Regions from separate parts of the Sphingomonas sp. Leaf357 genome, predicted to be linked through region 3. Evidence: predicted binding sites of a transcription regulator. Region 3 holds the regulator's gene; each other region holds the start of a gene.
The links. The regulator LexA, encoded in region 3, represses DNA repair genes until DNA is damaged. The targets are predictions, from matches to a motif close to GTTCCNCNCTTGTTCT.

Region 1: a site for LexA is predicted at 4,058-4,073, ahead of uvrA (excinuclease ABC subunit UvrA). Genes of this name have one in related genera too.
Region 2: a site for LexA is predicted at 3,383-3,398, ahead of ASG11_RS12085 (formate--tetrahydrofolate ligase). Genes of this name have one in related genera too.

What each region holds. Positions count from the first base shown of each region.
Region 1 covers NZ_LMPM01000001.1:1,515,424-1,526,157, reverse strand. Annotated here, with positions in the region: gene ASG11_RS18355 (ATP-binding protein) at 1-1,110, shown strand, start outside; gene uvrA (excinuclease ABC subunit UvrA) at 1,165-4,047, opposite strand; gene ASG11_RS07060 (TonB-dependent receptor domain-containing protein) at 4,245-6,356, shown strand; gene ASG11_RS07055 (SapC family protein) at 6,682-7,464, opposite strand; gene ASG11_RS07050 (FAD-binding oxidoreductase) at 7,530-9,002, opposite strand; gene ASG11_RS07045 (PEPxxWA-CTERM sorting domain-containing protein) at 9,119-9,706, opposite strand; gene ASG11_RS07040 (hypothetical protein) at 10,015-10,485, shown strand; gene ASG11_RS07035 (DEAD/DEAH box helicase) at 10,593-10,734, shown strand, end outside.
Region 2 covers NZ_LMPM01000001.1:2,563,267-2,574,000, reverse strand. Annotated here, with positions in the region: gene recR (recombination mediator RecR) at 1-566, shown strand, start outside; gene def (peptide deformylase) at 692-1,222, shown strand; gene ASG11_RS12090 (hypothetical protein) at 1,224-1,631, shown strand; gene ASG11_RS12085 (formate--tetrahydrofolate ligase) at 1,647-3,311, opposite strand; gene rmuC (DNA recombination protein RmuC) at 3,513-4,967, shown strand; gene ASG11_RS12075 (hypothetical protein) at 5,020-5,556, opposite strand; gene ASG11_RS12070 (TrmH family RNA methyltransferase) at 5,779-6,582, opposite strand; gene ASG11_RS12065 (HPr family phosphocarrier protein) at 6,589-6,861, opposite strand; gene ASG11_RS12060 (PTS sugar transporter subunit IIA) at 6,861-7,268, opposite strand; gene rapZ (RNase adapter RapZ) at 7,265-8,203, opposite strand; gene ASG11_RS12050 (HPr kinase/phosphorylase) at 8,203-8,637, opposite strand; gene ASG11_RS12045 (sensor histidine kinase) at 8,634-10,193, opposite strand; gene ASG11_RS12040 (response regulator transcription factor) at 10,190-10,734, opposite strand, start outside.
Region 3 covers NZ_LMPM01000001.1:2,227,088-2,237,821, forward strand. Annotated here, with positions in the region: gene gltX (glutamate--tRNA ligase) at 1-984, opposite strand, end outside; gene ASG11_RS10485 (ComEC/Rec2 family competence protein) at 1,012-3,255, shown strand; gene lexA (transcriptional repressor LexA) at 3,595-4,260, opposite strand; gene ASG11_RS10495 (molybdopterin molybdotransferase MoeA) at 4,315-5,499, opposite strand; gene ASG11_RS10500 (hypothetical protein) at 5,611-7,095, opposite strand; gene ASG11_RS10505 (hypothetical protein) at 7,327-8,901, shown strand; gene ASG11_RS10510 (TonB-dependent receptor) at 9,352-10,734, shown strand, end outside.

The DNA of each region.
Region 1 (10,734 bases), 710 kb from region 3:
TTTCGCTTTAACAACGTGCAACGCGATGCTCTTGAACAAGCTATCTTACGTGGGGTTGAGCAGTTTCTCGCTGAACATATTTCTATCGTACGAAATAAGCAAAAAAAGACGGTTGAAAAGGTACTGATGGAACATCCTCAGCTGGCTAGTCAGGTAGGAAATTTAGACGACTACGTATCGCACTTGTCACCTGGAATGGACGATGAGCAAATTGGTCAGAACTTGTTTGTTCTTCTATACCGTGAAGAAAAGGACGCCCGCCAGCGGCTAGCCGATTTAACGATGCTTAAATCATTTAACGATGAGCAAAGAAAAGAGGCTGAAGATACTCTTGATGAATTAAGCGAACAAGAGCGACGTCGCTTGGCTGAACTTGTTGTTAAAAGGCATCAAGTTCTTCAGGCTGCTCATATGCTTCTAAAACATAGCGATGAAACCAGTCAGTCGTATTTTTACGAGAAGGTCATTCATGAGCTCATCTGCCCGATGGGAAGGATGCTCACTTCAGGCGATTACGATGAGCATAATCTCTGGATATTGGATGAATCTCTTTCTGGATATCAGTTTTTTGCTTCCGACAAAACGATAAGATCGATAGTGGGCAAGGAAGGCTCGACTAAAGAGCCAGATCTTGTGTTCTTCAATCCTTTGGGATTTCGCCGTACTGATACAAATGATCCAATATCGATTGTCGAATTTAAAAGGCCAGGAGACAGTTTACCGAGTAAAAATCCTGTAGACCAGGTTCTACAATACATTGAGGAATTAAGAGGACATAAAGTTAAGGATGTTGACGGCGCTATCATTTCAGATATATCCGAAGACACGCCATTTCATTGCTATATAGTTTGTGAATTAACAGATGACACCCGAAAATTGCTCCAGCGCTCCGTGGCCCAAACGCCTACTCCCGACGGCCAGGGCTACTACGGTTGGTCCGCGCCGCATAAAGCTTCAATTCAAGTAGTTTCTTTTGCGAAAATGCTTCGGGACGCGAATGCGAGGAACAAAGCATTTTTTGACGCGGCGGGCTTAGGCAGTCCAGCGCTCTCAGCACGTAAAAAAGCGGCAAAAGCACGCAAACCTAAGCTGAAGGTCGTTATCAGTTGATCTAAAAACGCGCGGCGAACCTTTGTTCGCCGCGCTACTCCGCCGTTACCGCACCTACTTCCCCAACAACCCCTTCAAATACCGCCCCGTAAAGCTCGCCGCGACCTTCACCACGTCCTCCGGCACGCCCTGTGCGACGATCTCGCCGCCCTTCACGCCGCCTTCCGGCCCGAGGTCCAGCACCCAGTCGGCGGTCTTGATGACATCGAGATTGTGTTCGATGACGACGACGGTGTTGCCCTGTTCGACCAGTTGGTGGAGCACTTCGAGCAGCTTGCGGACGTCCTCGAAATGCAGGCCCGTCGTCGGTTCGTCGAGGATGTAGAGCGTCTGGCCGGTGGCGCGCCTGCTGAGTTCCTTGGCGAGCTTCACGCGTTGCGCCTCGCCGCCGGACAGAGTGGTGGCCTGCTGGCCGACCTTGACGTAGCCGAGGCCCACCTCGACCAGCATCGCCATCTTGTCGCGAATGGGCGGCACGGCCTTGAAGAATTCGACCGCGTCCTCGACCGTCATGTCGAGCACGTCGGCGATGCTCTTGCCCTTGAACTTCACCTCCAGCGTCTCGCGATTGTAGCGCGCGCCGTGGCACACGTCGCAGGTGACGTAGACGTCGGGGAGGAAGTGCATCTCGATCTTGAGCAGGCCATCGCCCTGGCACGCCTCGCAGCGGCCGCCCTTGACGTTGAAGCTGAAGCGGCCGGGCTTGTAGCCGCGCGCGGCGCTTTCGGGCAGGCCCGCGAACCAGTCGCGGATCTGGGTGAAGGCGCCGGTATAGGTGGCGGGGTTGCTGCGCGGGGTGCGGCCGATCGGCGACTGATCGATGTCGATCACCTTGTCGAGATATTGCAGGCCGGTGATCTTGTCGTGCTTGCCCTGCACGATGCGCGCGCCGTTCAGCTCGCGCGCGGCGGCGGCGTAGAGCGTGTCGATCGTGAAGCTCGACTTGCCCGAACCGGAGACGCCGGTGATGCAGGTGAAGGTGCCGAGCGGCAGGCTGGCCGTGACGCCGCGCAGGTTGTTGGCGGTGGCGTTGTGGACGGTGAGCTTCTTGCCGTTGCCCTTGCGGCGCTTGGCCGGCACGGGCACCTCGCGCGTGCCGTTGAGGTAATCGGCGGTGATGCTGCCCTTGGTCTTGAGCACCTGTTTCAGCGTGCCCTTGGCGACGATCTCGCCGCCGTGCACGCCGGCGCCCGGCCCCATGTCGATGACGTAATCGGCGGTGCGGATCGCATCCTCGTCATGCTCGACGACGAGCACGGTGTTGCCGAGATCGCGCAGGCGGCGCAGCGTCTTGAGCAGCATGTCGTTATCGCGCTGGTGCAGGCCGATGCTGGGTTCGTCGAGCACGTAGAGCACGCCCGAGAGGCCCGAGCCGATCTGCGAGGCGAGGCGGATGCGCTGGCTCTCGCCGCCCGACAGCGTGCCGCTGGTGCGATCGAGGTTGAGATAATCCAGGCCGACATTGTTGAGGAAGCCGAGCCGTTCGAGGATTTCCTTGAGGATGCGTTCGGCGATCGCATTCTGCTGATCGCCGAGCTGGCCGGGCACGTCCTGGAACCAGGCGAGCGCATCGACAACCGACAGGCGCGTGACCGACGAGATGTCGCGCATGCCGATCTTCACCGCCAGCGCCTCGGGCTTGAGGCGCGCGCCGTGGCAGACCTCGCACGGGGCGGAGGATTGGTACTTGCTCAGCTCCTCGCGCATCCAGGCGGATTCGGTCTGCATCAGGCGGCGGTTGAGATTGCCGATGACGCCCTCGAACGGCTTCTTCACGTCGTACGACTTGCGGCCGTCGATGAAGGTGAGCGTGACCGGCTTGCCCTTGGTGCCGTAGAGGATCGCATCCTGGATCTCGGGCGCGAGATCGGCCCAGGCGGTGTCGAGCCCGAAGCCGAATTCGCGCGCGAGGCTGCCCAGGACCTGCATGTAATAGGGGCTGGGCGGGTTGGATTTCGCCCAGGGGAAGACCGCGCCCTTCTTGATGCTGAGCGCGTGGTTGGGGACGACGAGATCGGCGTCGAACAGCATCTTCTCGCCGAGCCCGTCACAGGCCGGGCATGCGCCCTGCGGGGCGTTGAACGAGAACAGGCGCGGTTCGATCTCGGCGATGGTGAAGCCGCTGACCGGACAGGCGAACTTCTCGCTGAAGACGATGCGGCCGGCGGGGGCGTTGTCGCCGAGGATCTCCTGTTTCGGGGTGTGCGGTTCGACCGGATCGGCGGGGTCGACATAGGCCAGCCCTTCCGCGAGCTTCAGCGCGGCCTCGAAGCTTTCGGCCAGGCGGGTGGCGACGCCCTCCCCCACCACGAGGCGGTCGACCACCACCTCGATATCGTGCTTGTACTTCTTGTCGAGCGCGGGCGCCTCGTCGATCTCGTGGATCGTGCCGTCGATGCGCACGCGGGTGAAGCCGGCCTTCTGCCATTCGGCCAGTTCCTTGCGATACTCGCCCTTGCGCCCGCGCACGACCGGCGCGAGCAGGTACAGCCGCGTGCCCTCGGGCAGCGCCATGACGCGATCGACCATCTGGCTGACGGTCTGCGCGGCGATCGGCAGGCCGGTGGCGGGCGAATACGGAATGCCGACGCGCGCCCAGAGCAGGCGCATGTAATCGTAAATCTCGGTGACGGTCGCCACGGTCGAGCGCGGGTTGCGCGACGTGGTCTTCTGCTCGATCGAGATGGCGGGCGACAGGCCCTCGATATGATCGACGTCGGGCTTCTGCATCAGTTCGAGGAACTGGCGGGCATAGGCGCTGAGCGATTCGACGTAGCGCCGCTGGCCTTCGGCATAGATCGTGTCGAACGCGAGGCTGGATTTGCCCGAGCCGGACAGGCCGGTGATCACCGTGAGCGTATCGCGGGGGATGTCGATGCTGACATCCTTGAGATTATGTTCACGCGCGCCGCGCACGGAGATGTGGGTCAGACTCATGGGGTCGCGTGTTCCATATTTGTTCGGATCGGGCAAGCGGGCGCATCGCCGTACGCTTTGAGATGGGTCGCGCAGGCCGCGCGGGCAAGGCATTGGGCGCGCTTCTTATAAATTGGTCGGATCGGGGGTTGCCAAGGGCGTATTGCCTGGCTAGTACACCTTGCGACTACAACAGTAGTCGTGTGGGAGTGGGTCGCTTGAACAGGCAGGATGTGGTGGCTGCGCTCGGCGTTGCGCTGGGCTTGATCGGGGCGTGCGCGGCGCCGGCGGCGGGGCAGGTGACCGGGGTGCCGGTGCGGGCCGAGCCGCCGTCGCAGGATGCGGCCCTGCCCGGCCCGACCAACGGGCGACAGAATTACGACGCGGCCTATTTCGTCAAATATGCGCCGGCGACCGCGTTGCAGATGGTCGAGCGCATTCCGGGCTTCGTGATCGAAAGCGTCGATCCTTCCGTGCGCGGGTTCGGGCAGACGGCGGGCAACATCGTGATCAACGGACAACGCCCGAGCGCCAAGGGCGAGACGTTGCAGACCCTGTTGTCGCGCATTCCGGCGAGCCGGGTGGCGCGGATCGAGGTCGCGCCGGGCGACCTGTACGGCGCGGACTATACCGGCAAGTCGCAGGTGCTGAACCTGATCCTGTCGGCGGGCGGCGGGCTGGCGGGCACGGTGCAGGCGTCCGCGTCGCGCGATTACACCGGCAAGGTCCGGCCGACCGGCAGCGCGTCCGCGCTGATCAAGCGCGGCAAATCGACCTTCAGCACATCGGTGACGGTGGAGAACAGCCAGACCACCGAGGAGGGCACCGACCGGGTGGTGAGCGTGCCCGACGGACGACTGCTGGAATTCCGCCGCAAAGTGAACTTCGCCGACGAACCCAGCGTCGCGGTGGCCACGTCGTGGGACTATGCCGACGGCACGAACCGCACCGCGCATCTGAACGGACGCGTCTTCATCGACCGGTTCCGGCTGAACCAGGCCAATGCGGTGACTCCGGAAACCGGATCGGTGCGCGACGACATACTGACGCAGCGGCTGCATTACGACACGTACGAACTGGGCGGCGACGTGACCCGCCCGCTGGCCGGCGGCGGGCTGAAGCTGATCGGGTTGACGACGCGGCGCGACCGGCTGAGCAACGACGAATCCTACAATCGCGTCGCGGCGGACACGATCGGTGGCTTTACCCAGCAGTTGAAGGACCGGCTGACCGAGACCCTGCTGCGCGCGGTGTGGAGCCGCCCGAAGCTGCTCGGCTGGACCGTCGAGATCGGGGCGGAGGGCGTGATCAACCGGCTGGCCAGCAAGGTCGACCTGTCGCTGATCGACGGCACCGGCATGGCCACGCCGATCGCGCTGCCGGTGGACGATGCGGTGGTCAAGGAGGTGCGCGGCGAGGCGTTCGTCAATGCCGGACGGCCGATCGATTCCAGGCTGCGCATCGACCTGGGCGTGACGCAGGAGATGTCGCGCATCACCGTGACCGGCGATGCGCAGGCCGAACGATCGCTGAGTTTCCTGAAGCCCAAGGCGACCTTGGACTGGCGCCCCTCGCCGCTGTGGCGCGCGCAGCTTTCGGTGCAGCGCACCGTGGCGCAATTGCAGTTCGAGGATTTCATCAGCGGCGCCGAACTGTCGAACAACCGCGTGAACGGCGGCAATGTCGATCTGTTGCCGCAGCGCGCCTGGGAGACGTTGGCGACGATCGAGCGCAAGCTGCTCGGCGACGGGCTGTACAAGCTGGAGCTGGGCTACAACCGGGTATCGCTGGTGCAGGACCGGGTGCCGACGCCGGAAGGGTTCGACGCGCCGGGCAATCTGGGCAACGGCCATGTCTTCATCTTCCGCAACCGGCTGGACGCGCCGCTCGGCAAGCTCGGCATCAAGGGCGGGCGGCTGACGCTGTACGGCTCCTATGTCTCGACCTCGGTGATCGATCCCTACACGCTGCGCGCCCGCGCGTTCTCGGGCAATTCGTTATTCTATGGCGAGGCGAACTTCCGGCAGGATTTCAAGAAATTCGCCTGGGGCTTCGGGCTGACCGGCGGCACGTCGAGCACCTATTTCCGGCTCGACGAGACCGACCGCAATTACCGCGACGTGCCGCGCGTGACGGCGTTCGTGGAATGGCGCCCGGATGCCCGCACGACGCTGAACCTGAGCGTGGACAATCTGACCAGCGTCTCAGGCCGGCGCGAGCGGACCTTCTATACGCCCGACCGGCGCACGCCGACGGCCTCCTCGATCGAATATCGCGAGCGCAACAGCCATGTCGTGCCGCTGCTGACGGTCAAGCGGACGTTGGGGTAGCGGTTGATGGGCGGCAAACGGGATGACTTTAGATTCAAAACCCGTCCGCTCGTGCTGAGCTTGTCGAAGCACCGTACTTCGTGCCGCCAGCGTGTCGCTTGTCGATCCAAAAACGGTGCTTCGACAAGCTCAGCACGAACGGGCGGGTGACGTCATCATGCTTTAAGCCCCTCGCTTGAAGGGAGGGGCTTTTGAAAGAGCGTCACGCTCGCCGCACCGTCATCCTGACGAAGGTCAGGATCCATTTCCCCACACGTGCGGACAGCCGTCGCGGCGCGCTGGAGGCTGAAACAAGTTCAGCATGACGGCTCTTGGGGCGCGCGGATCAGGATTGCAGCTGGAGTTCGGGCACCGGCATCTTGCCCTGCGACACCTGCATGCCGAAGATCTCGCGCATCAGCGACAGCGAGAAGAGGTGGGCATAGAGCAGCGGCAGCATGCCGTTCTTCTGGATCTTGCGCAGCTGATCGCCGCGCAGGTCGTTGAGCTTTTCCTCGTTGACCATCTGGAAGCCGCGATAGACGAAGGGCTGGTCCGCGCCGTCGGGCTGGATGCTGACCTCGCCGTCCATCAGCAGGCCCAGTTCCTTGAGATCCTGCATGAAATTGTTGGTGCGGGCACCGGCTTCCTCGAAGGTTTCGTTGAACTTGAGGATGTTGGTGGTGATTTCGCTCGGCTTGCCGTCGGTGAACAGGGGATCGCCTTCCTCGAACGCACCGATGATGTCGGTGGTCGGATCGAAGCACAGCGACAATTCCTGCGCATCGGGATGGAGCTTGGCGAGCATGAACGGATAGCGGCGGATATAGGCCGGCACGTAGCCGGTATTGTCCGCGAACTTTCCGTCGTCGGCGACGAACACGTTGACGCCCTCGTTCAGGCCCATCAGCGCGATCGGCACGGGGTTTTCGTCCACGGTGAAGACGATCGGCATCGTGCGCTGCACCAGGGTGAATTCATCGACGGTCAGCGGAATGGCATGGTTGCCGACGACGAATGCCGCCTTGTCGGCGGGGCGCAGCTTGAAATTGGTGTGCGCCTCGGACGAAAGCGGCTCGAGCGCCTGGTAGAAAAGCGGAAGCTGGGACTGCTGCGGCGCGCTGGCCATCGATATTCTCCACTCGACATCTTTTTCGTGCCGCGTGGCCCTCCCCGCGACGAATGGCTTCGGCTCTATGGCTTGGGGGCGTCCGGCGCAAGTGCGGCGAGCGGGGCGAAGGGGGTGGCGACGAGCTTGCCCGGGTTCATCAAACCGTGCGGATCGAGGCCCGCCTTGATCGCGCGCAGCGCCGCGAGCCGGGCCGGCGCGGACAGCCGTTCGAGTTCCGCCAGCTTCATCTGCCCGATACCGTGTTCGGCCGAGATCGACCCGCCCGCCGCGACGACGAGATCGTGGACGAAGCGCGTCACCACCGGCGCCTGCTCCGCGTACCAGTGTGCCGGATCGGTGCCGGGCGCGGCACGGACGTGGAAATGCACGTTGCCGTCGCCGAGATGCCCGAAGCCGCTGGCGTGCGTTCCGGGAAAGCGCGCGTCGCAGGCGGCCGCCGCGTCGATCATGAACCGCGGCATGGCGGCGACGGGCACCGAGATGTCGTGCTGCGCGGCCGGCCCGGTGGCGCGTTCGGATTCGGAGATCGAATCGCGGATCCGCCAGAACGCCTCGGCCTGCGCCTCGCTGGCGGCGATCGTGGCGTCGGCGATGAGCCCGGTTTCGAGCGCGGGGGCGAGCAGGCGTTCAAGCAGGGTGGCGGGCGGCTCGGCCTGGCGATCGGTGGCGACGGCCTCGATCAGCACATGCCAGGGGTGATCGCCGGCCAGCGGCGCACGGGTCTGGGGCACGTGGCGCAGGACCGCGGCGAGCGAATCGTCGGGCAGAAGTTCGAAGCTCTCGATCGCCTGGGTGTGGGCTTCGAGCCGGCGCAGCAGGGTCAGCGCGTCGATCGGGCTGGCGAGGCCGATCCAGGCGACGGCGCGCGCGGCGATCGCGGGCACGAGGCGCAGCGTGACGGCGGTGATCACGCCCAACGTCCCCTCCGCGCCGATCAGCAACTGGTTGAGATCGTAGCCGCGATTGTCCTTCTTGAGCGCGGACAGGCCGTCATGGACCAGGCCGTCGGGCAGCACCGCCTCGACGCCGGCGATCAGCCCGCGCATCGTGCCGAAGCGGAGGACCTGGGTGCCGCCGGCGTTGGTCGAGCTGAGTCCGCCGATCGTCGCGCTGCCCTTGGCCCCCAAAGTCAGCGGAAAGCGCCGGCCGGCGGCCAGCGCGGCGTCGTGCAGGTCGGACAGGATCACGCCGGCTTCCGCGATGGCGAGGTTGTCGTCGGCATCCAGGCTGCGGACGCGGTCGAGGCGGCGCAGCGACAGGATCAGCGCGCTGCCGTCCGCCGGCGGAGTCGCGCCCCCGACCATCGAGGTGTTGCCGCCCTGCGGCACGAGCGCGACGCGGTGTTCGGCGGCGAGCCGGACGATCGTGGCGACGCCGGAAGTGTCGTCGGGCGCGAGGATCGCCGGCGTCGCGCCATGATAGCGCCCGCGCCAGTCGTGCAGCCACGGATCGATCGCGGCGGGATCGGTGATGACGGCCTTGGGGCCGAGCGCGGTGCGGACGGCCTCGATCAGGGCGGATTGCGCGGGAGTCATGACAGCCGCGGTATCATGACGGGCGACACGTCGCCACCGTGCGAGCATGCGACGTCGCAGCAAAAAGCCGCCGGCCTCGCGGCCGACGGCTTTCGCATCTCACGCTGGCAAGCGGATCAGGCGAAGCTGACCGTGGTCTTGCGGCGACGGCTGCGCAGCGCGCCGCCGACCATGCCGAAGCCGCCGATCATCATCGCCCAGGTGGCGGGCTCGGGCACGGCCGATGCCGCCGGCGAGTAGGTGAACGTCACCGTGCCGTTGTTCCAGATCGAATCCGGCAGTTCGCCATCGACGAAGCTGTCGAAATATTCGAGCCGCAGGAGACCGTCCGCGCCAACCGCGAAGCTGAGGCCGAGAGCGACGAGATCGGCGGAGCCGCTATAGCTGGCGGTGCCGGCATTATCGACGCCAACGCCCGGGCTCAGGAACACGCCGTTGGACAGAAGCGAATTGGTGAAGGCCAAAGTGGCCTCGGACAGCCAGCTGGTGCCGCGAGCGGTGATGTTGACGCTGTAGCTGACGCCGGTGATCGTCGAGCCTGCGCCGACATTGTAGGTGCGAACGGTGTTGCCCGCCCCGCCAAAGGCGGCGAAGCCCTGACCACCGGCGACGTTGACGACCAGAGTTGCGGCATTGGCCTGCGCGACCGGCATCACGGCGGCAAGAGCGGTAGCGGCGAGCGCGTATCGTGCGAAATTCTTCATATCAAACCCCTCTGATATCTAGCGTGCGATCTGCAGGCCTGAACAGAAGCTAGCAATCATCGTGCCACCGGTGGAATTGCGGCGTTATCGTGAATGCGATTACTTGATCTGTAAGCAGGAGCGACGGTCTGTTCATGACGAAGCCGCAATCAAATGTCGCGGTAAATGGCCGTATCGGCACCATTATTCGAGACCGGAGAGGTTCTCGATACATGTTGCTTGGTCGCATATGGCGTGTCACCGAAATGTGGCGACGGTCGCCACAATTCATCGACGGTTCAAGCAAATAGACTATTGGTGGGACATTCATGCCGAATCCCCTCCTTCCCTCTCTGCTGCTGCTGCTCGCTCTGCCCGGTGCCGCATTGCCCGGCGAGACCGTGCCGGCGGAGGACATGGACGGCCTGCACCTGGCCCAGCTGACCATCCGGCAGCGCATCGTGATCCGCATTCCGGTGCCGATGAGCCGCGCGCCGATGCCGATGCCGCGCCCGGCGCGACCGGCGATGGAAGAGCGTAAGGGACCGCGCTGCGTCGCGCTCGATACGCTCGCCGGATCGGGCGTCGCGCGCAAGGACAGCGTGGATCTGGCGCTGATCGACGGACAATTGCTCCGCGCCAAGCTGGACGACGATTGCCCGGCGCTGGATTTCTATGCCGGCGTCTACCTGAAGCCCGCGCCCGACGGCAGCATGTGCGCCAAGCGCGACGTGATCCGGGCGCGATCGGGCCGGGCGTGCATGATTGCGTCATTCAAGAAGCTGACACCGAAACGCTGAAGTTCGTCGCGTCGATCACGGGTAAAACTTGACATTTCCGGCTGGTTGCGCAAGCGCGTGGCGGCTGGCCCGGCGGCGTTGCCCAGGCCCTTATTTCCGGACACCGCATGACCTTTGCCGATCTCGGCCTTTCCGACCAGCTTTTGAAAGCCATCGGCGAATCCGGCTATACCGAGCCTACGCCGATTCAGGCGAGCGCGATTCCGTCCGTGCTGATGATGAAGGATCTGGTCGCCATCGCGCAGACCG
Region 2 (10,734 bases), 340 kb from region 3:
AGGCGCTCGCGCGGCTCCCCGGTCTCGGCCCCAGATCGGCGCGGCGCGCGGTGCTGCATCTGTTGAAGAAGCGCGAAACTGCGCTTGCGCCCCTGCTGAGTGCTTTGAGCGCGGTTGAGGACAATCTCGCAACTTGCTCGACTTGCGGCAATATCGATACGACAAATCCATGCGCGATCTGCGCCGACCACCGGCGCGACGCCCGCGCCCTGTGCGTGGTCGAGGAAATTGCCGACCTCTGGGCGCTCGAACGCTCGCGCCTGTTCCCCGGCCGCTTTCACGTCCTGGGTGGCCGCCTCTCCGCGCTGGAGGGCATTCGCCCGGAGGATCTCAGTATCGATTCGCTCGTCCGCCGCGTCGAATCCGGTGGCGTGGACGAGGTCGTGCTGGCGATGAACGCTACGCTCGAAGGTCAGACCACCGCACACTATATCGCGGAGCGTATCGAGCGCTTTCCGGTTCGCGTTACGCAGCTCGCCCACGGCCTGCCGGTCGGCGGCGAACTTGATTATCTCGATGAGGGCACGCTGGCGCAGGCGCTCAGGGCAAGGCGGCCTGTGGCCTGATCTGCGAAGTGGCTCGTTTTTCTCTTTCCGCATCCTCGTGGCTTCGTGCAAGCAACGAAGGCATGAAGAAGTCTGCGGACAAGGGTGAACTTGACGCAGAGCCGTCACTTTCCTAGCTCGCCTGCATGGCAATCCTAGACATCCTCGAAGTCCCACACCCCGGTCTGCGCGCCGTCGCCAAGCCGGTCGCGGAGGTGGACGACGCCGTCCGCGCAATCGTCGCCGACATGTTCGACACGATGTACGATGCGCGCGGCATCGGCCTCGCCGCAACGCAGGTCGCGATCGAACAGCGCATCGTCGTCATCGATCTTCAGGAACCCGAAAGCGACGAAGAGGACGCCAAGCCCGTCCGCGCACCGCATGTCTTCATCAACCCGGAAATCGTCGCGCTCAGCGAGGAATACGCCAGCTACAACGAAGGTTGCCTGTCGATTCCCGAGCAATATGCCGAGGTCGAACGCCCCGCGCGCTGCACGATCAAATGGCTGGACGACAAGGGTGGCGCATACGAAGCCGAATTCGACGGCCTGATGGCAACGGCGATCCAGCACGAGATCGATCACCTTAACGGCGTGCTGTTCACCGATCACATCTCGAAACTGAAGCGCGACATGCTGATGAAGAAGCTTGCCAAGGCGCGCAAAGCCGCTTGAGGTGAGGTTAGCCACGACCCTGTCCAGCTTCGTGTTCCTGGCCGCAGCAACGCCGGCCGACTCACAAGATCAGGCGCGGGTTGTGGCACCGGACTTTTCAAAGGCGACTAGCCGTTCTGCTGCGAAGGCCTTGGCGACCAAAGGCGTATTGACGAAGATCCTGTTTTTTCCGGCTGAATTGGGCGGCGAGGACGTCAAAGATAATGTCGGTTATATCACGCTCGAGGCCTTTGCGGATCGGGAGCGAATTATTGCGAAACTCTCGAAACTGCGCAGCGAGGGCCGGATCGATAAGTTGACGGTCGTTCCGGAGTATAAGGGCCGGAGTTTCGTTCCCTCCAAGATCGTGTTCCGGACGGCGCTCGGGCAAAAGCCCGGCACTTTCAATCCCGTAATAGTGATCTGGTGAGTTTGGGATCGAGCGTTAGAATAACCCCTCGATCTCCCCGTCACCCCCGAACCGGATCGCCTCCGCCGCCGGCACGCGCGGCAAGCCCGGCATCGTCATGATCTCCCCGCAGATCGCCACGACGAACCCCGCGCCGGCGCTGAGGCGCACTTCGCGCACCGGCACGACATGGCCGGTCGGGGCGCCCAGCTTCGCCGGGTCGGTCGAGAAACTATATTGCGTTTTCGCCATGCAGACGGGCAGGGTGCCGTACCCGGCGTCCTCCCAGCGTTTCAACTGCGCATGCACGCCTGGATCGGCGATCGCCTCCTCGGCGCGGTAGACGCGGGTCGCCACGGTGTTGATCTTTTCGAACAGCGACAGATCGTCGCCGTAAAGTGGCGCAAATTGTGCTGCCCCATGGTCGCACAGGTCCGCGACCTTCTCCGCCAGCGTCTCGGCGCCCGCGCCACCATCCGACCAATGGGTGCACAGCACCGCTTCGGACCCCTGCGCCGCCGCGATCTCACGGATAACGTCGAGTTCGGCGTGACTGTCACCATCGAAGCGGTTGATCGCCACCACTACCGGCACGCCGAACATCCGCACATTTTCGATATGCCGCGCGAGATTGACGCCACCGCGCCGCACCGCCGCAACATCCTCCGCCCCCAGCTCGGCCTTGACGACCCCGCCATTCATCTTCAGCGCGCGTACCGTCGCCACGATGACGGCAGCAGCCGGCTTCAGCCCGGACTGACGGCACTTGATGTCGAAGAATTTCTCCGCCCCAAGATCCGCTCCGAAGCCGGCCTCCGTCACGACATAATCGCCCAGCGCCAGCGCAGTACGGGTTGCGATCACCGAATTGCAGCCGTGCGCGATATTGGCAAAGGGCCCGCCGTGCACGAAGGCTGGCGTGCCCTCCAGGGTCTGAACGAGGTTCGGCTTGATCGCCTGCGCCAGCAGCACCGCCATGGCGCCATCGGCCTTGAGGTCGCGTGCCGTCACCGGCCTGCGGTCTCGTGTATAGGCGACCACGATCCGCCCCAGCCGCGCCTCCAGATCGTGCAGGTCGGTGGCGAGGCAGAGGATCGCCATTACCTCGGAGGCGACCGTGATGTCGAACCCGCTCTCGCGCGGGAATCCATTCGCCGGCCCGCCCAACGATTGCGCGATATCGCGCAACGCGCGGTCGTTCATGTCCAGCACCCGCCGCCACACAATCCGCCGCACGTCGATATCCAGCGTGTTACCCCAGTGCACATGATTGTCGATCATCGCCGCCAGCAGATTGTGCGCGCTGGTGATGGCGTGGAAATCGCCGGTGAAATGGAGGTTGATGTCCTCCATCGGCGCGACCTGAGCGTAGCCGCCGCCCGCCGCGCCGCCCTTGGTGCCGAAGCATGGCCCGAGGGAAGGTTCGCGCAGGCATAACACCGTCTGCCGCCCGATCCGGTTCAGCGCGTCCGCCAGGCCGACCGAAGTGGTCGATTTCCCCTCGCCGGCCGGGGTCGGGTTGATCGCCGTCACCAGGATCAGCTTGCCCTGCCGGCCCGTGGCTGGAACGCGCGACAGATCGATCTTCGCCTTGAAGTGTCCATAGGGCTCTACCGCATCCGACGGTATCGCCAGTTTGGCGGCGATTTCCCCGATCGGTTGAAGGCGAGCGGCACGCGAGATTTCGATGTCTGACAGCATGATATCTTCCGTAAGCTGGACGGACGTCATCGCAAGCCAAAGTGCGGATTTATCTCTGTCCTCTAACGCTCGTTCGATCTATGTTCCCGCCATGCGTTGCCCTATCAGCTTTTCGACCCGCCATTGGCCCGATCATCGTCATGGGAGCCGGTTTTCGCACACCAATAGCGTTAATTTCGTCACCTTCGCCGAGGCTCTCTGATGGAGATTTTGATCGCGGCGCTTGTCGCCATCATCATTGGGCTGGCGTTGGGTTGGCTGTTTGGTAATCGCACCGCCGCACTGGCGCGCGCCGAACGCGATGCCCGTACCGAGGAATTCAAGCGCGCGATCGTCGATCTTACTTCGGCGGAAGAACGGGCGCGGGGCGTGGCCGAATTGCGTGATGAACTTGAAGCGATTCGCGACGAACGCGACATTGCTCGGCTGGAGAACGTCCAGCTAAAGACCCACTCTGCCGCCTTCGAAGCGCGGATGATTCAGCAGCGCGAGGACAACGAAGCGCGTCTGCTCGAACAGCGCGACGTTCACAACGCCCGCATGCTCGAACTGCGCGAAGCCAAGGACGTCATGGCGGCGCAATTCAGCGACGTCGCCGGCAAGCTGCTGACCGAGGCGCAGACCAACTTCCTTAAGCGCGCCGACGAACGCTTCAGGCAATCCGAGGAGACCGCCGGGCAAAACCTCAAGTCGATGCTGCAGCCGGTCAGCGATCGGTTGCTGAAGTACGAGGAAGCCGTGGGCAAGGTCGAGAGCGAGCGCAAAGGCGCGTTCAGCGAGCTCAAGGGCCAGATCGAACAGATGCGCATCGGCCAGGAAAAGGTGTCGAGCGAAGCCGCCAAGCTGGTCAATTCGCTGCGCAACGCCCCCAAATCGCGCGGTCGCTGGGGTGAACAACAGTTGAAGAATGTCTTGGAATCCTGTGGCTTATCAGAGCATACCGATTTCCAGACCGAAGTGTCGATCTCCGGTGGCGACGAGGGCGGGCGTCTTCGTCCCGACGCGATCGTCAACGTGCCCGGCGGTCGCAGTCTGGTGATCGATGCCAAGGTGTCGCTCAACGCCTATCAGGACGCGTTCGGTGCCGTCGACGAGGCCGAGCGGACGAGGGGCCTTACTTTGCATGCCGCTTCGATGAAGGCGCACATCAACGGCCTCGGCAACAAGGCCTATTGGAGTCAGTTCGCCGACGCCCCGGATTACGTCATCATGTTCGTGCCCGGCGAACATTTCCTCTCCGCGGCGCTCGAGCAGGAACCCGGTCTGTGGGACTTCGCGTTCGAGAAGCGCGTGCTGCTGGCGACCCCCACGAACCTCATCGCCATCGCCCGAACGGTATCGGCGGTCTGGCGGCAGGAGCGGTTGGCGAAGGAGGCGCGCCAGATCGGCGAACTGGGCAAGGAACTCTACGATCGCCTGGCCAAGGCAGCGGGCGACCTGCGCAAGGTCGGCGGCGGGCTGACCTCGGCGGTCAACAATTACAACACCTTCGTCTCCAGCTTCGAGAGCCGCACCCTTGTCACGGCGCGCAAGTTGAAGGATCTCAATATCGAGCCCGGCGCGCGCGAAATCGAGGCGATGCAGCCGGTCGATGCACTGGCGCGCTATGGCGACGCGCCGGCGTTGCTGGAAGAGGCGGACGAGACCGCGACGTGATCGCCATGAGGCAGCCGGCATCCACCCGGAATGGCGGCTGCCTAAGGAACGATCAGGCAAGCGTGCTGATCAACAGGCCGGTCTGCGTGCTGCTGGTGGTCGAACTCGTACCGGTGACACTGTAGGAATCCTTCGAATCCTGCGTATTGCGCAGATTTTCGAGCATCTTCATCAGCGCGTCCAACTGGGTGGATGCCGTATCGGTACTGGTCGTCGCACTGGTCGAGTCCGTGGAATCTTCCGAACCCGGCGGCGGTCCGCGACGGCCCTGCATCCCGCCCGCGGCCTTCGGCCCACCTTCGGCGAAGAAGCCTTTTAGTTCGGTCGCCTGAGCGTCGGTCAGCGTACCCGAACTGACCTGTTCGTCGATCATCGCACCTATCTTGTCCTTGAACGAACCGGACGTCTGCGTGCCGCTCGATCGACTGGCGGAAAGCGAGGAATCGATGCTGTCGAGCGCACTGCTGAGCGCCGTCTGGTCGGTTGCGCTGATCGTTCCCGCAGACACCGCCTTGGAAATGCGATCGTTCATCTGCGCCCGTGGCGAGGTCGGCGGGGCGAAGCTTGATAGCGAGGATATACTATTCATGAGACACTCCTTTGGACGCCGGCAAAGGCCGGTGGCACAGGCTCTCACAAATTCGTTGAGATATGGTTTATCCGGGATTCACCAAATTCGCGATGGGCGTCGGGGTGAGGAATCGAGATACGTCGAACCGATTGATCGTGCCGCTCTAGAGCGCGATCGTCTCGTCAATATTTCGATTCATTGCAGCGTGTGACAGCCGTCACGGGGCTATCTTTGCCAAGGTCAGCCGATACGGCGTTGCGCCAGCACCTCATAGGCCATCACCGCCGTCGCCACCGCGGCGTTCAGGCTGTCGGCCTTGCCCAGCATCGGCAACTTGACCAGCAGGTCGCACTCCGCGGCCATCTCCGCCGGCATGCCCTGCGCCTCGTTGCCGGTCAGCAGGAAGGTCGGGCTGTCATATGTGGCCGTGCGGTAGTCGTTCTCGGTGTCGAGGCTGAGGCCGACCAACTGCCCCGGCCCTGAGCGCAGCCACGGCAGGAACTCGTCCCATTCCGCCATCACCACCGGCACGGTGAACAGCGCACCCATGCTGGCCCGCACCGCTTCGACCGAGAAGGGATCGACGCATTCGCCGATCAGGATCAGCCCGCCCGCGCCGACCGCATCGCCGGTGCGCAGGATCGTCCCGAGATTGCCCGGATCGCGCAACCGCTCCGCGACCAGCCAGATATCGGCGGATGTGCGGTCGAGCACCTTCAGCGCGCCGGCGAATTCGGCAAACACGCCGACCACGGCCTGCGGATTGTCCTTGCCTGAAAGCTTGCTGAGGATGTCCGGCACGGTCTCGATCGCCTGCCCACCGCTATCCTCGACATCGAAGATGAGCGTGCGGACCAGCGGATGGCCAGCGCCTTCGCGAGAGAAGAACAGATATTCGGGAATGCGCCCGTTCTCGCGCGCCTCGGTCAGGATGCGCAGCCCCTCCGCAAGGAACAGCCCTTCTTCGCGTCGATGCTTCTTTTCACGCAGCGACCGGATGCGTTTGATGAGCGGATTGGAAAAGGCGGTGATCTCGCGCGGCATCCGGGATCAATCCTCCCCGAACTTCGCCTCGACCAAATCGCACAGTGCCCCCACCGCCGCTTCGTCGCCTTCGCCGTCGGCCGAGATGATGATCGAATCGCCCATCGCCGCGCCGAGCATCATCAGGCCCATGATCGACGTGCCGGTGACCGATCCCGCGCCGTCCTTCTCCACCGTCACCTCGATCGGCTGGGTGGAGGCGAGGGTAACGAATTTGGCGCTGGCGCGCGCGTGCAGGCCGCGCTTGTTGGTGATGAGGACGGTGCGCTGTACCGGCATCAGGCGGCGGCCTCGCCGAGCACTTCGGACGCGACGGTGATATACTTGCGCCCGGCCTCGCGGGCCGCGGCGACCGCATCGACGACCTTCATCTTCGATCGCGCCGATCCCAGGCGGATCAGCATCGGCAGGTTGATCCCCGCGATCACCTCGAACCGCCCCTTTTCCATCAGCGAAATGGCGAGATTGGAGGGCGTTCCGCCGAAAAGATCGGTCAGCAGGATCACGCCCTGGCCGGCATCAACGTCGTGGATCGCGTCGGCGATATCCTTGCGGCGCGCTTCCATGTCGTCCTCGGGGCCGATCGCGATCGTCGCGATACGCTCCTGCTTGCCCACGACGTGCTCCATCGCGGTCACGAACTCCTCGGCGAGGCGTCCATGCGTCACCAGAACCAGGCCGATCATTCCAACTGCGTTCCACTGCCAGTGCCGTCTGCCGGAGCGCCCTCCAGGCTATCCTGGGGCGCGGCGGCCAGATCACGATGGGAGACCGTGGGCGAAAATCCCGCGGCGCGCAACGCCCTTGCGATGCGTTCGGTGACGTGAACCGAGCGATGTCTCCCCCCGGTACATCCGAACGCCATCGTGACATACGATTTTCCCTCCGCCTTGTAGCGCGGGAGCAACAACAGCAGCAGCGACTCGATCTGCGCCAGTGCCGGCTCATAGGCCGGGTCGTCGGCGATATAGGCGCTGACATCGGCGTCGAGCCCGGTGCCCGGGCGCAGATCCGGCACCCAATGCGGATTGCGCAGGAAGCGCATGTCGAACACCAGATCGGCGTTGCGCGGCAGGCCGCGTGCGAACCCGAACGACGTCACGGATAGGGTCGGGGCACCTAGCCGCTCGCCCGAGAACGTCTCGCGCACCTGTTGCGCGAGCTGATTGGCAGTGAGATCGGTCGTATCGATCAGCCGGTTGGCCCAGCGCCGCAGCGGCGCGAGCAATTCGCGTTCGCGGGCGATGCCGTCGCTCGCCGGACGATCGAGCGCCAACGGATGGCGCCGCCGGGTCTCCGAATAGCGCCGTTCCAGTTCCGCGCCCGAGCAGTCGAGGAACAACGTGCCGATGTCGTGCCCGTGTTGTTCGCGCAGCGTCTTGATTCGCTGGACGATGCGATCCGGATCGAAATCGCGGGTCCGCGCGCCGATTCCGATCGCCAGCGGCAGATCGTTGCCTTCCGATCCCTCCGGCAAGGCGGCGCCTAGCAACCGATCGAGCAGCAATAGGGGGAGGTTGTCGACCACCTCCCACCCGAGATCCTCGAGCGTTCGCAAGACCGTCGATTTACCCGCGCCGGACAGCCCGGTGACGAGCAGGATATTCTTCGGGTCGGCCATCAGGCGATCTGCCTCTTCAGTGCGAGTTCGACCTTGATCGGCGCCGATGGCTCGCGGGCATCGAGCGCGATCTCGGGAATGACGATGCCGGCGATGCGCCGTTCCACCGTCTCCAGCGGCATGCGCTCGACGGCATCGGTCAGCCGCACAAGCAGAGCCACTTCCACTCCCTCGGCATATTGCATCGGCAGGATGCCGATGCCACGCACCTCGATTCGGCCAGCGATCGTCCGGGGTGCCGTAGCGCGAACCGTTCCGTTATCCGCCTGGAGGATCGTTCGATCGTCGCTGATCAGCACGGCTCCGCGATCGATCAGACGCAGCGCCAAGTCCGATTTGCCGGCACCGGACGGTCCCTCGATCAGCACTGCATGGCTGCCGATCGCCACCGCCGTCGCATGCAGCGTTTCGCTGGTGAGAGTCTGATCGGTCATTGTCGGTCGGCCAAAGGCAATCTCACCACGAAGCGCGCGCCCCTTACTCGGTCCTCCCGCGACTCCACCGAGATGTCGCCCTGATGCCCCTCGACGATGGTTCGTGCAATAGCGAGACCTAGCCCCGAATGCTTGCCGAATTCCTCGGCTTCCGGCCGCAGCGACTGGAACCGGCTGAACACCTGCTCGCGCGCTTCCTCGGGCACGCCGGGGCCTTCGTCCTCGACCCGGATGCGCAACATCTCCTGCTCACGCGTCGCCGAGATCGATATCACCCCGCCATCAGGCGAAAAGGACACGGCGTTGTCGACCAGATTTTCGAACACGCGTTCCAGCCGCGCCCCCTCGGCCATCACGGTCATGCGTTCGCCCTCCCGGTGATCGTACCGCAGGCGGATGCCGCGTTCGACGCCGCGCGCCTCGCGCTGCGCGAGCAGCCCGGCGATCATCGTGCCGACATCGACCGGTTCGAACTTCGCCCGGCTCAGCTGCGCATCGAGCCGCGACGCTTCGGAAATGTCGGTGATCAGCCGATCTAGCCGGTGCACGTCGTCGCGCACGATTCCGAGCAGCCGCGTCTGCAAGTCTGGGTCCTTGACCATCGACAGGCTCTCCACGGCGGAGCGTAGCGAGGCGAGCGGGTTCTTCATCTCGTGCGTCACATCGGCCGCGAACGCCTCGGTCGCATCGATCCGGGCCCGCAGGCCGAGGCTCATGTCGGACAGAGCGCGTGCCAACATGCCGATCTCGTCGCGGCGAGAGGGCAGGCGGGGCACTACCACTTCGCGTGCGCGCCCCAATCGCACCCGTACCGCCGCGCGGGCGAGCCGACGCAGTGGGCGCACGATCGTGCGCGCCAGAAACAGCGACAGCAGGATCGAGACAAGCGAAACGATGAGCAGCACGACGCTCAGACGGAAACGCTCGACTCGCACCGTCTGGGTGATGTCGGTCGCGTTGGCGGTGGTCATCACCACGCCCTGGCCCGCGACGGCGGCGGCGGCAGTGATGACGGGCGTGCGATCCGGCGCGCGCCACACCGTCGCGGCGATCAGGTTGCCGCTCCGCGCGGTGCGCACGTCGGGCCATGCGAAACCGTCGGCCCGCTCGCGGTACAGCGGCGGCCGCGCTGCGCCGACCACGGTATCGATCATCGCATCCAGGAAGCGCGCCGCCGCCTGCCCGCGCCCCTGCTTGTCCGGATCCCGCAAGACCATGTTGCGCAGGCCCAGCGCGCGCGTGTCGGCCAGCAGCTTGCCGGTCTCGTCGTAAAGCCGCAGCCGCGCGCCGGTATCGCCCGCCAGCCGGAGCATCAGCGCATCGCGCCGATCCGGCTCGACCGATCGCAACGCCTCGGCGATCAATCGCGCCTCGCTGCTTGCCTGCGCGACCCGGCTGTCGACGATCCTGCTGCGATAGGAATCGAGATAGAAGAAACCGCCCGCCAGCAAGGCGAGCGCGAAGATGTTGACCGCAAGGATCCGCGGCGTGAGCGAAACCCGGCCCGACCAGCGCAGGCTCAGTTCGCCGTCGTCATTCGCCGCCGAATTCGTCATTCCTCGGAAAATCGGTATCCCGCGCCATACAGGGTTTCGATGGCGTCGAATTCGGGGTCGATCTGCCTGAACTTGCGGCGCACGCGCTTGATATGGCTGTCGATCGTTCGATCGTCGACATAGATGTCGTCCTGATACGCGGCGTCCATCAACTGGTTGCGCGTCTTCACGATGCCGGGTCGCTGCGCGAGCGTCTCGAGAATCAGGAATTCCGTCACCGTCAGCGTCACGTTGATGCCGCCCCAGGTCACCCGGTGCCGCGCGGTATCCATCGCCAGCCGCCCGCGGGCCAGCTCGCCGGCCGCCACTTCCTCGTCACCGGCCGGGCCGGATTGTGCCAGTTCGGTACGACGCAGGATCGCGCGGATGCGGGCGATCAGCAGGCGTTGGCTGAACGGCTTGGCGATATAATCGTCCGCGCCCATCGCCAGTCCAAGCGCCTCGTCCAGCTCGTCGTCCTTGGAGGTCAGGAAGATCACCGGCGTGGATTGTCTCTCGCGCAGCCGACGAAGCAGTTCCAGGCCGTCCATGCGCGGCATCT
Region 3 (10,734 bases):
ATGGCCGTTGAGGTTTTCGAGCTTCTTGAGATCGAAGCGCGACGGCGATTTGCCGACGCCGGAAAGGTCGAACCACGCAATCGCCTGTTCGCGGCTGATGACCTCGTCGTCGCCGTGCCCCCAACCGAGCCTGAGCAGGTAGTTGTCCAATGCCTCGGGCAGGATGCCGAGTCCGTCGCGATACGAATCGACCCCAACCGCGCCGTGGCGCTTGCTGAGCTTGGCGCCGTCGGTGCCGTGGATCAGCGGGATGTGGGCGTAGATCGGCTCGGGCCAGCCCATGCCGCGGATCACGGCCAGTTGGCGGAAGGCGTTGTTGAGGTGATCGTCGCCGCGGATGACGTGGGTAACGCCCATGTCGTGATCGTCGACGACGACCGCGAGCATATAGGTCGGCGTGCCATCCGACCGGAGCAAGACGAAATCGTCGAGCTCGGCATTCTGCACGGTGACCGCGCCCTGAACCTTGTCGTCGATCGTGGTCGCGCCGTTTTTCGGTGCCTTGATGCGGACGACGAACGGCGCGCCTTGCGGGGCGTCGCTATCCGGGCGGTCGCGCCAGCGACCGTCATAGCGCATCGGCTGTTTGGCGGCCTTCTGGGACTCGCGCAAAACGGTCAGTTCTTCGGGCGTGGCATAGCATTTGTACGCATTGCCGCTGGCGAGCAGCTGCTTGGCGACCTCGGCATGACGCGCCGCGCGGGCGAACTGATACACGGCGTCGCCGTCCCAATCGAGCCCGAGCCACATCATCGAATCGAGGATCGCGTCGATCGCCGGCTGGGTCGAGCGCGCGCGATCGGTATCCTCGATGCGCAGCAGGAAATCGCCGCCGTGATGGCGGGCGTAGAGCCAGTTGAACAGCGCGGTGCGCGCGCCGCCGATGTGCAGGAACCCGGTCGGCGATGGCGCGAACCGGGTGACGACCTTGGTGGCCGGGGGCGTCGCCTGATCGGCCGCCCCTGCTTCGTTAGTTGCGCCCAACCGCGCTTGCTCCCAAACTTGATGATGATGGCCAGTTCCGCCGCCGAGCCCCCTAGCACGCGTGCCGAGCCGCTTCAAATCGGCGGGCGCGGGGCGTTCGTGCGGGCGCGGGACGGGGTGGAACGGTGGCTGGAGGCGGAGCGCGACCAGATCGCGCTGTGGCTGCCGGTGATGCTGGGGGCGGGGATTGCCGCATGGTTCGTGCTGCCGAACGAGCGGAGCTGGGTGCTGGCCTTGCTGCTGTTCGGCGCGGCGGCGTTCGGGGCGGCGGGGATCGGGCGCGGCGGACGGGCGGCGCGGGCGATCTTGATTGCCGGCCTGGCGGCGGCTTTGGGGCTGGCGTCCGTGTGGTGGCGGGCCGAGCACGCTGGCGGGGTGGTGCTGACCCGGGCGACGATCGCGACGTTCGAGGCGCGGGTGGAGAGTATCCAGCCGCTGCCGGCGCGGGAGCTGGTGCGGTTGCGGTTGGCGCCGACGCGGGTTCTGGATGTCGGAACGGGGCGGAAGGCAACGGCACTCCCCGCCTTCGTTCGGGTCAATCTGGCCGAGGCGGATGTGCCGAAGGGGCTCACGCGCGGGGCGGTGATCGCGCTCAGGGCGAGGCTGATGCCGCCACCCCAGCCCGCGGTGCCGGGCGCGTACGATTATGCGCGGGTGGCGTGGTTCGACCGGATCGGCGGGACGGGACGCGGGTTCGCGCCGGTGAAGATCGTCGCGGCGGGTGAAGCCGAGGGGGCGGCGCTCAGGCAGCGATTGTCGACGCATATCGAGAATAGCCTGGGGGGCAGTGCGGGCGGCATCGCCAGCGCTCTGGCGACCGGCGACGAGGGCGCGATATCCGAAGAGGATGCGGATGCGATGCGGCGATCGGGGCTGGCGCATCTGCTGTCGGTCAGCGGTTTGCACATCACCGCCGTTGTCGCGGCGACGATGCTGGTGGTGGTGCGGCTGCTGGCACTGAGCCCGTGGCTGGCGCTGCGCTTCCGGTTGCCGTTGATCGCGGCGGGCGCGGGCGCGGCGGCGGCGATCGGCTACACGCTGCTGACCGGCAGCCAGGTACCGACGATCCGGTCCTGCGTTGCGGCGTTGCTCGTGCTGGTCGCGCTGGCGCTGGGGCGCGAGGCGATGACGCTCCGGCTGGTCGCGGCGGGGGCGGTGATCGTGTTGCTGCTATGGCCGGAGGCGCTGGCCGGGCCGAGCTTCCAGCTATCGTTCGCGGCGATCACCGCGATCGTGGCGTTGAACGAGCATCCCGGGATCAAGACGTTGGTGATGGCGCGCGACGAACCGCGGGTGAAACGCTTCGGGCGGGCGATCGGGGCACTGGTGCTGACCGGGCTGGCCGTGGAGATCGCGCTGCTGCCGATCGGGCTGTACCATTTCCACAAGGCCGGGCTTTACGGCGTGGCGGCGAACATCGTCGCGATCCCGCTGACGACGTTCGTCATCATGCCCTTGGAAGCGCTGGCGCTGGCACTCGATTTCTTCGGTCTGGGCGCGCCCTTCTGGTGGCTGACGGGCAAGGCGCTGACGATACTGCTGTGGATCGCACGGACGACGGCGCAGGCACCGGGATCGGTCGCCGCGCTGCCCGCGATGCCGGCGGGGGCGTTCGCGGCGATGGTGGTCGGCGGATTGTGGATCGCCCTGTGGCGGACGCGGTGGCGGCGGCTGGGCCTCGCGCCGCTGGGGTTCGGGATCGTCTGGGCCATGATGACGCCGGCACCGGACCTGCTGGTGACGGGCGACGGGCGGCATTTGGCGGTACGGACGGCGGATGGTGGCGTGGCGATGCTGCGCGATCGGGCGGGCGATTACATTTCCGATACGCTCGCCGAGAATGGCGGCGTGGACGGCGTGCCGATGTTGCTGTCCGAACGACCGGAGGCGCGGTGCAGTCGTGATCTGTGCCTGATCGAGCGTCAGGCGGGCGGGCGGACGTGGCGGATTCTGGCGACGCGCAGCCTGTATCTGGTGCCGATACAGGAATTGATCGCGGCGTGCGGGGCGGCGGACATCGTCGTGAGCGAGCGGCGGCTGCCCAGAGCGTGCCGGCCGCGCTGGTTGCGGCTCGACAGGAATATGCTCGCGCGAACCGGTGGCGTGGCGATCACCTTGTCGCGGCAGGATGTCGACAGCGTCGTGCGGCCCGGGGATCGGCATCCGTGGCGGGTGGCGGTTGCGGATGGCAGGCCGTCCGGTTCGTTCGGGAAGGTGCGCTTTTCGGGCGGGCGCTGGCATCGACGTACGGTTCGCAGGGATGCGGAATGAAACGGTGCTCAGGCCGTTGCTATATGTATGCCCGTCATCCTGAACTTGTTTCAGGATCCAGGCGCGGTCATCTGTCAAAAAGACGGTGTCTGTGGACCGGCTGACCGCGCATGGATGCTGAAACAAGTTCAGCATGACGATGTATGTTTGGCGGAGGCGTTGTCGCCCAATGCCATATGCCGCCGCCCGGAATAACGGACCTGTCGAGAACCGCGCGATGGATTCCAGATAACCCTAAGACGACGGTTTGGTTAGAACGGCATCCTACAACGATGAGCGGACCTGCCAGCCTTCGTTGGAGGGCGATGCAAGACGGCTTTCAGTCCGAAGGACCGGACGTCAATCGTAGCGGCGGAGCAGGCCGGCAAGTTTGCCCTGCACGCGAACCTGCTGAGGGGCATAACGCTGTGGATCGTAGGCGCGGTTGGCGGGATCGAGCCGGACCATGGCACCTTCGCGGCGGAAGTATTTGAGCGTCGCTTCGCTATCCTCGATCAGTGCCACCACGATCTCGCCGTCGCGGGCGGTATCGGCACGGCGGATGAGGGCGTAGTCGCCGTCGAGAATACCGGCCTCGACCATCGAATCGCCCGACACTTCCAGCGCATAATGTTCGCCGCTACCGAGCAAGGCGGCCGGGACGGCGAGCATCGCGCTACCCTCGAACGCCTCGATCGGCACACCGGCGGCGATCCGGCCGTGCAGCGGAATCTCGATCACGTCGTTGGCCGGTTCCGGCAGAGTGCGGATATTGCTGGGGGGTGCCTTGACGATCGGCTTCGTTTCGCCGCGTTCCGGCATCTTCAAAACTTCGAGCGCGCGGGCGCGGTTGGGCAGGCGGCGGATGAACTTGCGTTCCTCCAGCGCGCTGATCAGACGGTGGACACCCGACTTCGACTTGAGGTCGAGCGCCTCCTTCATCTCCTCGAACGAGGGGGATACGCCCGATTCCTCCAGGCGATCGTTGATGAAGCAGATAAGCTCGTGCTGCTTGCGCGTAAGCATAGCGTTCCTCCGTCAGAACAGACGAGGAACCTTTACGGAACGCTTCGGGGGGTGTCAAGCGAGAGGGAGGATGTCCACCAACTCGCCGATTTCCGCTGCCGGCGCGTGCGCCGGACGCAGCACGAGGCAGTCGGCGCGGGCGAGCGTTCGGAGCATCGAGCTGTCCTGGATGGTCGAGGCATGGACGCGCCCGTCACGCAATTCGGCGCGCAGGTAATCGGTGCGGTGATCGTTGGCGCGCAGCGGTTCGCCGAGCGGGGCGGCAAACGTGCGGGGCAGGGGATCGGCCGCGCCGGACATGGCGGCGACTAGCGGCCGAAGAAAGATCGTCGCGGTGACGAACGCGGATACCGGATTGCCAGGCAGGCCGAGCACGACGGCGTCGCCCAGTCGCCCGGCCATCATCGGCTTGCCGGGGCGGAGCGCGATCTTCCAGAAATCGATCGTGCCGCCGGCGGCCTCGAGCGCGGGCCGGACGAGATCGTGATCGCCGACCGACGCTCCGCCGGTGGTGACGAGGATGTCGGCGCGGACAGCCGCGAAGGCGGCGGTCATGACGGCGAGATCGTCGGGGATGATGCCGAGATCGATGATGTCGACCGGCAGATCGCGCAGCAGCGCGGCGAGCATCAGGCCGTTGGTTTCGGGAAGCTTGGCCGGATCGCCGCTGCCGGGGCGGGCGAGTTCGTCGCCGGTGGCGGCGATCGCGACGGTTAGGCGGCGCGCGACCGGGAGCGTGGCGTGGCCACCGAGCGCGCCAAGCGCGAGCGCCGCCGGGGTCAGGCGCTCGCCTTTCGCGATCAGTATGTCGCCGGTGGAGAAGTCCAGTCCGCGCGGGCGGACGCTGCTCGCGTGGCGGGCGGGGCCTTCGCCGGTGAGGTGGATCGTGTCGCCGTCGCGCGTAGCCTCTTCCTGGACGAGGATCGTGTCGGTGCCTGGCGGCAGGGCTGCGCCGGTAAAGATGCGCACCGTTTCGCCCGCGCCGACCGCGCCGGAAAAGGCGTGGCCGGCAGCGCTTTCGCCGACCAGCGCGAACGGGCCGGGGAGGTCTTCGTACCGGATCGCATAGCCGTCCATCGCCGATAGATCGGCTTCGGGCTGGGTGCGGCGGGCCGGGATGGCATCGGTCGTCCAGCGGCCGATGGCGTGCGCGAGCGGGACGGTCTCCGACGGGATGGCGGGAGCGAGCGCGAAGAGTCGGGTCTGGGCGTCCACGACGGCGAGGAGAGCGGGGGGCATGGCGGCTCAGTGTCACGATCGCGCGCCGGAAGACAGCGGGATTGTCGTGGTGATCGAGAATAGCGTTCTCTGCGGTTCGATTTGATGGAGATTCCGGCTGTGCACCGACGGCTATATCCGGTCGTCCCAGTCCTCTGGCGCGACGCGTTCCGGGAAGTCCCTATAAAGAGGATTAGGCCATTTGCCGGTCCAGCATCTCGCCGGATCGTATGGCTTGATCTTCGCCGGTGTCTGGGGTGCGATCAGGCGATTGGCGTGCGACCAAGGCGTGACATAGGTATCGAAGCCGCCGGGTACGACGCCGAAATAGCTGCAGACGACTTCCGGCGCGCGTGGATAGATGACAGCGCGGACGACATCGAACGCCGGAGTCGCCGCGCCGAGCAGCAACGCGCCGATCATGATGTTGCGCCACAATTCACGGCCGGGTACGGCTGGCTTCACCAGCACATCGGCGACCGACAATGAAAGGATGGCTAGCGCGGGAATCGAGGCGCGCATGACGAAATCGTTCGAGGTGCCGACTTGAATGAATGGCGCAACGAGCAGGACGATTGCAGTGACAGCAATCGTAGTGCCGCCAAATCGACCGTGCCGTCCGATGAACCAGAGCCCGACCAGATAGGGGCCGACCTCGATCAGTTCGAAGATGAGATATTGGGACAGGTCGATGGCCGCACTTCCGCCGCCCACCGCGCCGCTGCCCGATGCAAGATACAGCAGGCTAGGCGTCGAGAGTGCCAGCGTGAGCGCGGGCGGCCCGATGTCGCGCGGGCGAACCTGCCCGCGCATCAGCGCTGCGATGGCGCCGAACGCTGCGAACGGCGCAATGCCCATCACAGCGAACGGCGACCAAAGAGCGAGCAGCGGGATTGGGGCCAGGAACGCCGCCAGGGAAATTTTGCCGGTCCTCCACAGCAGAAAGAGCAATGCGCCGACCCAGCCGGCCAGTCCATGTTGAGGCACGGCGAAAGCCTGGGTCAGATGCGCGGTGAAGATGGCGACGTTCCACCGTTCGGACGTCGCCAGAAGCGATTGTCCGGCCATCAACTGACCGACGATGTCCATTCCGCTGAAGCCGAGAAAGATCGCGAGCGCAATCTTGCGGGACCGGGCGTCCTCAAACAGGTGACTGCCGAGCAGGAACAGCACGGCAAGCAACGCGCTATTCTGGACGAACAATGCCCATTCTGCGGCGTGATAGCCCGACTCTTTGCCGATCAAGGCGGGTGCCAAATACATGCCGAGCGGCGCGCGCAACAGATCTGGCGTCGACCGGACATCGTAGACGAAAGGCCAGGGATAGATGGTGAGATCGCGCAGAACCGCGGCGCGCACCTGCCAATCGGTGTGCGCGTAGAACAGGCGTCCTTCGCCACCGAGCAGGAATATGATCGCCGCGACGGAGCCGCAGACCAGCACGGTCTTGGCACCCGGCCGGTATTCGGCGTCGATGCCAGCATGCCGGGCCAGGAGGAAAGCCGGCGCTGCCATTAAAGCAATGACGGGAAGGCCCCACAGCGGCACGAGGCCGAGAAACAGCCAGAGCAGCAATTGGTCGAGACCCAGCGCGAAACACAGGATCGCAACCAGCATTGTCGGCGTGGCGACATCGCGCGTGCCCTTCGCCGCAGCGACGGCATTAGATATCATGATCGGCGCTCACCGGGCCGGGATATCGGTTCGGTCTCAAAAGATGGTTAAGGGCGCAGCTGCCTCACGCAGACTCCGACCACAATTTACTGGCCGTTCGCCACGGATCCCGTAAGGTTCGAGGATATCGAGGGTGTCTTCGATGCGATGGCTGGTGGCGTGGGGGCGTCATACATGACGAAAAAGATGCGCGCGTCGCCGGAGCCGACCTACATCGCGCGATCCATTTCCGCCATTGCATCGCGCCCGGCTTTGGCAATAACCTTGTTCATCTGTGCGATCACCGCGATCCTGTTGGTTGCGTTGCCGCGGCCGCTCAGTCCGGATATTTCGGGTCAGCTCTGGATCGCCGACCGCCTGCGCCATGGTGCGCGTCTTTATATCGACATCAGCGAGATCAATCCGCCGTTATGGTTTTGGCTGGCGATGCCGATAGACTTGCTGGCCGATTTGATGGGCATCCGAGCGGAGGACGGTCTGATCACGGTGATGGGCGGCGCGGCGCTGGCCAGCCTGCTCGCGACGGATCGGCTGCTGATCGGATATACTCCGGCCCTGCGCACCCCGATCTTGTTATACGCCGCATGTATCCTGCTAATCATGCCGTTGCGCGATCTGGGCCAGCGCGAGCAGATGGCCCTGATCGGCGCGGTGCCTTATGCCGCGTTGATCGCTGCGCGACGCCAGGGATTGCCCGTTTCGGCCTGGTTGGCCGGGATCGTGGGTTTCGGGGCGGCGATCGGATTTGCGCTCAAGCATTATTTCGTCGGCGTGCCGCTGCTACTGGAAGTTTGGCTCTTGTTCAGCTTGCGCCGCAAATGGCGACCCTTTCGCATCGAGTTGCTGGTGCTGATGTCCGCAGGGTTGGGATATTTCGGGGCGATCCTGATCGTGACGCCTGGCTATCTGCGGGTTTCGGTGCCTGAACTTGCGCTGGCTTATGGCGCCGTCGGGGCACCCGGCTTGCAATACATGATCCGTCCAGCACAACCGGTGTGGTTGCTGATCCTGTGCGGCATGGCGGCTGAGCGTGGCGTTGCGCGACGCCCTTTGCCGCCGATCACGATGGCGCTGTTGACCGCAGCGGCCGGTTTTTTCATCGGCTGGGCGATCCAGCATAAAGGCTGGCCGTATCAGAGCATCGCGACGACCGGAACGCTGGCGATTGCGATGGCAACTGCGCTGGCCGACCTTCTGGGCCGGCCCGGTGCGCGCCCGCGCCTGATTGCTGTCGTGGCGCTGATTGGGGCCGTCTCGCTGTTTCTGGCACCCACCCAATGGGTGCCGGTGTCGGATAGCGACATCGCAGCTGCTCTGGCCGACTTGAAATCCGGTGATGCAATCGCGATCATTTCAAACGAAGGGCGCACCGCCTGGCCGTCAACAGTGGGACGCGGCTTGCGCTTTGCCGGGCGGCGCGGATCCTTCTGGATATTTGCGGCGGTCGACGCGAACATGCAGGGGAAGAAGGATCCGCGGATCGCCGCGCTCGGTCGCAATGTGGTAGCTGAGGCGGTGCGGGATTATCGCTGCCTGCCACCCAAGCGGATCATCTTTTCGCCAGGCAAAGCAGCGAGGGGGGTCATCAGCGCATCGGACAATCCGCTGGGATATTTCAACCACGATCCCGATTTCATGCGCCTGATTCAGAACTACCGGCGGCTGGAGCTGCCGGGCCATTTCGATGCCTTCCAACTGGTGCGGCCGCTAAATCCCCTGCGCGACGCCCGGTGCCCGCGCGGCATTTAAAGGAGCCGACGGTTGCAGTGTCAGAAAAGGCCGGACGTCTTACTCAGAATCAAGAAGATCACGGCATAGGCCAAGGCGTCGGCGAACAGCGTTTTCATGATATTTCTCGGCAGATGGCGACAAGGTCCTGCGCCGGACTTTGCAGAGTGATGATAGTAGCACAGGGGCTGACGTTATCCTGACTTAGTTAACAAACCGTCATCGAGGCACCACGTTGTCGACCTTTCTCGTGTGTCATCGCAACGTGGCGAAAAAACCACATTCGTCACATTTCGACGAGGATGAGAACTGTGTCACGATTCGGTCTCAATCGTTACTTAATGCTTCCGGCAAGGCGGGGACGAGCCAAATTTTAGCGAGGGGAAGCGGTGGTCGCCTGCGTGGCGAGCGGCGTGCCTTTCTGCGCGCGAATTCAATCAAACCAATAGTTTAGAGTTCAGGGACAGAATGATGTTGAACAAGACTTTCGCCAAATCCGCCTTGCTGATCGGCACGGCCTTCGGTGCGATGATGATCCCGACCCTGGCCGCCGCGCAGGACGTTCCCGCCGCAGCGCCGGTCGCGGACGCATCCAGCGACGGCGAGATCGGCGAGATCGTGGTGACGGCCGAGCGCCGCAGCGAAAATTTGCAGAAGGTGCCGGTGTCGGTTGCCGTCGTGAGCGGCGATGCGCTGCGCACGATCCAGACCGGCGGCGAAGACATCCTGTCGCTCTCTGGCCGCGTGCCCGGCCTGTATGCCGAGACGACCACCGGCCGCATCTTCCCGCGCTTTTACATTCGTGGCCTGGGCAACGTGGATTTCTATCTCGGCGCGTCGCAGCCGGTGTCGATCATCCAGGACGATGTCGTGCTCGAGCATGTCGTGCTGAAGTCGAATCCGGTGTTCGACGTCAACCAGGTGGAAGTGCTGCGCGGTCCGCAGGGGTCGCTGTTCGGTCGCAACACGACGGCCGGCATCATCAAGTTCGACACGATCCGCCCGAGCCAAGTCTTCCAGGGCCGGGCTTCGGCGTCGTACGGCACCTACAACACGGTGACGGCGGACGTCGGCGTTGGCGGCCCGATCATCGCCGACAAGCTCGCCTTCCGCATTTCGGGCCTGTACCAGCACCGTGACGATTGGGTGAGCAACACCTTCACCGGCACCGGCGCGGACGGCACCAAGGGCGGCAAGGACGTGATGGGCGGCTTCGACGAGAAGGACGTCCGCCTGCAGTTGCTGTTCACGCCGACCAGCGACCTGTCGATCAACGTTTCGGGCCATGCGCGCGATTATGACGGCACGGCGTCGATCTTCCATCGCGGCGCGCTCAAGAAGGGTTCGAACAACGTTCAGGCCGAGCCGCGCACCAGCTTTGCGCAGGACGAGGGCGACAACAACCCGCAGGCGTACAAGACGTACGGCGCATCGGTGAATGCGGCATGGGATTTCGGCCCGGTCACGCTGACCTCGATCACCGCCTATGAAACGAGCCATGGTTCGAGCCGTGGCGACACCGATGGCGGCGTGGCACAGAATTATGCCGGTCGCCCGTCCTATGGCCAGAGCCGCGGTAATCTGCGCAACCTCGACCAGTGGACGCAGGAAGTGCGCCTCGCCAGCAACAGCGACGGTGCGCTGAAGTGGCAGGTCGGCGGCCTGTATTTTGACAGCCGCGACGATACCGAATTCTACCAGCGGACCTATTTCCTGACCGGCCCGGACCTGAACGGCGCGCTGCCGAACCCGAACAACTTCGTGCGGCTGCATGACATCAACACGTCGTGGTCGGTGTTCGGCCAGGCCAGCTACCAGCTGACCCCGGCGCTGACGATCACCGCCGGCGGGCGC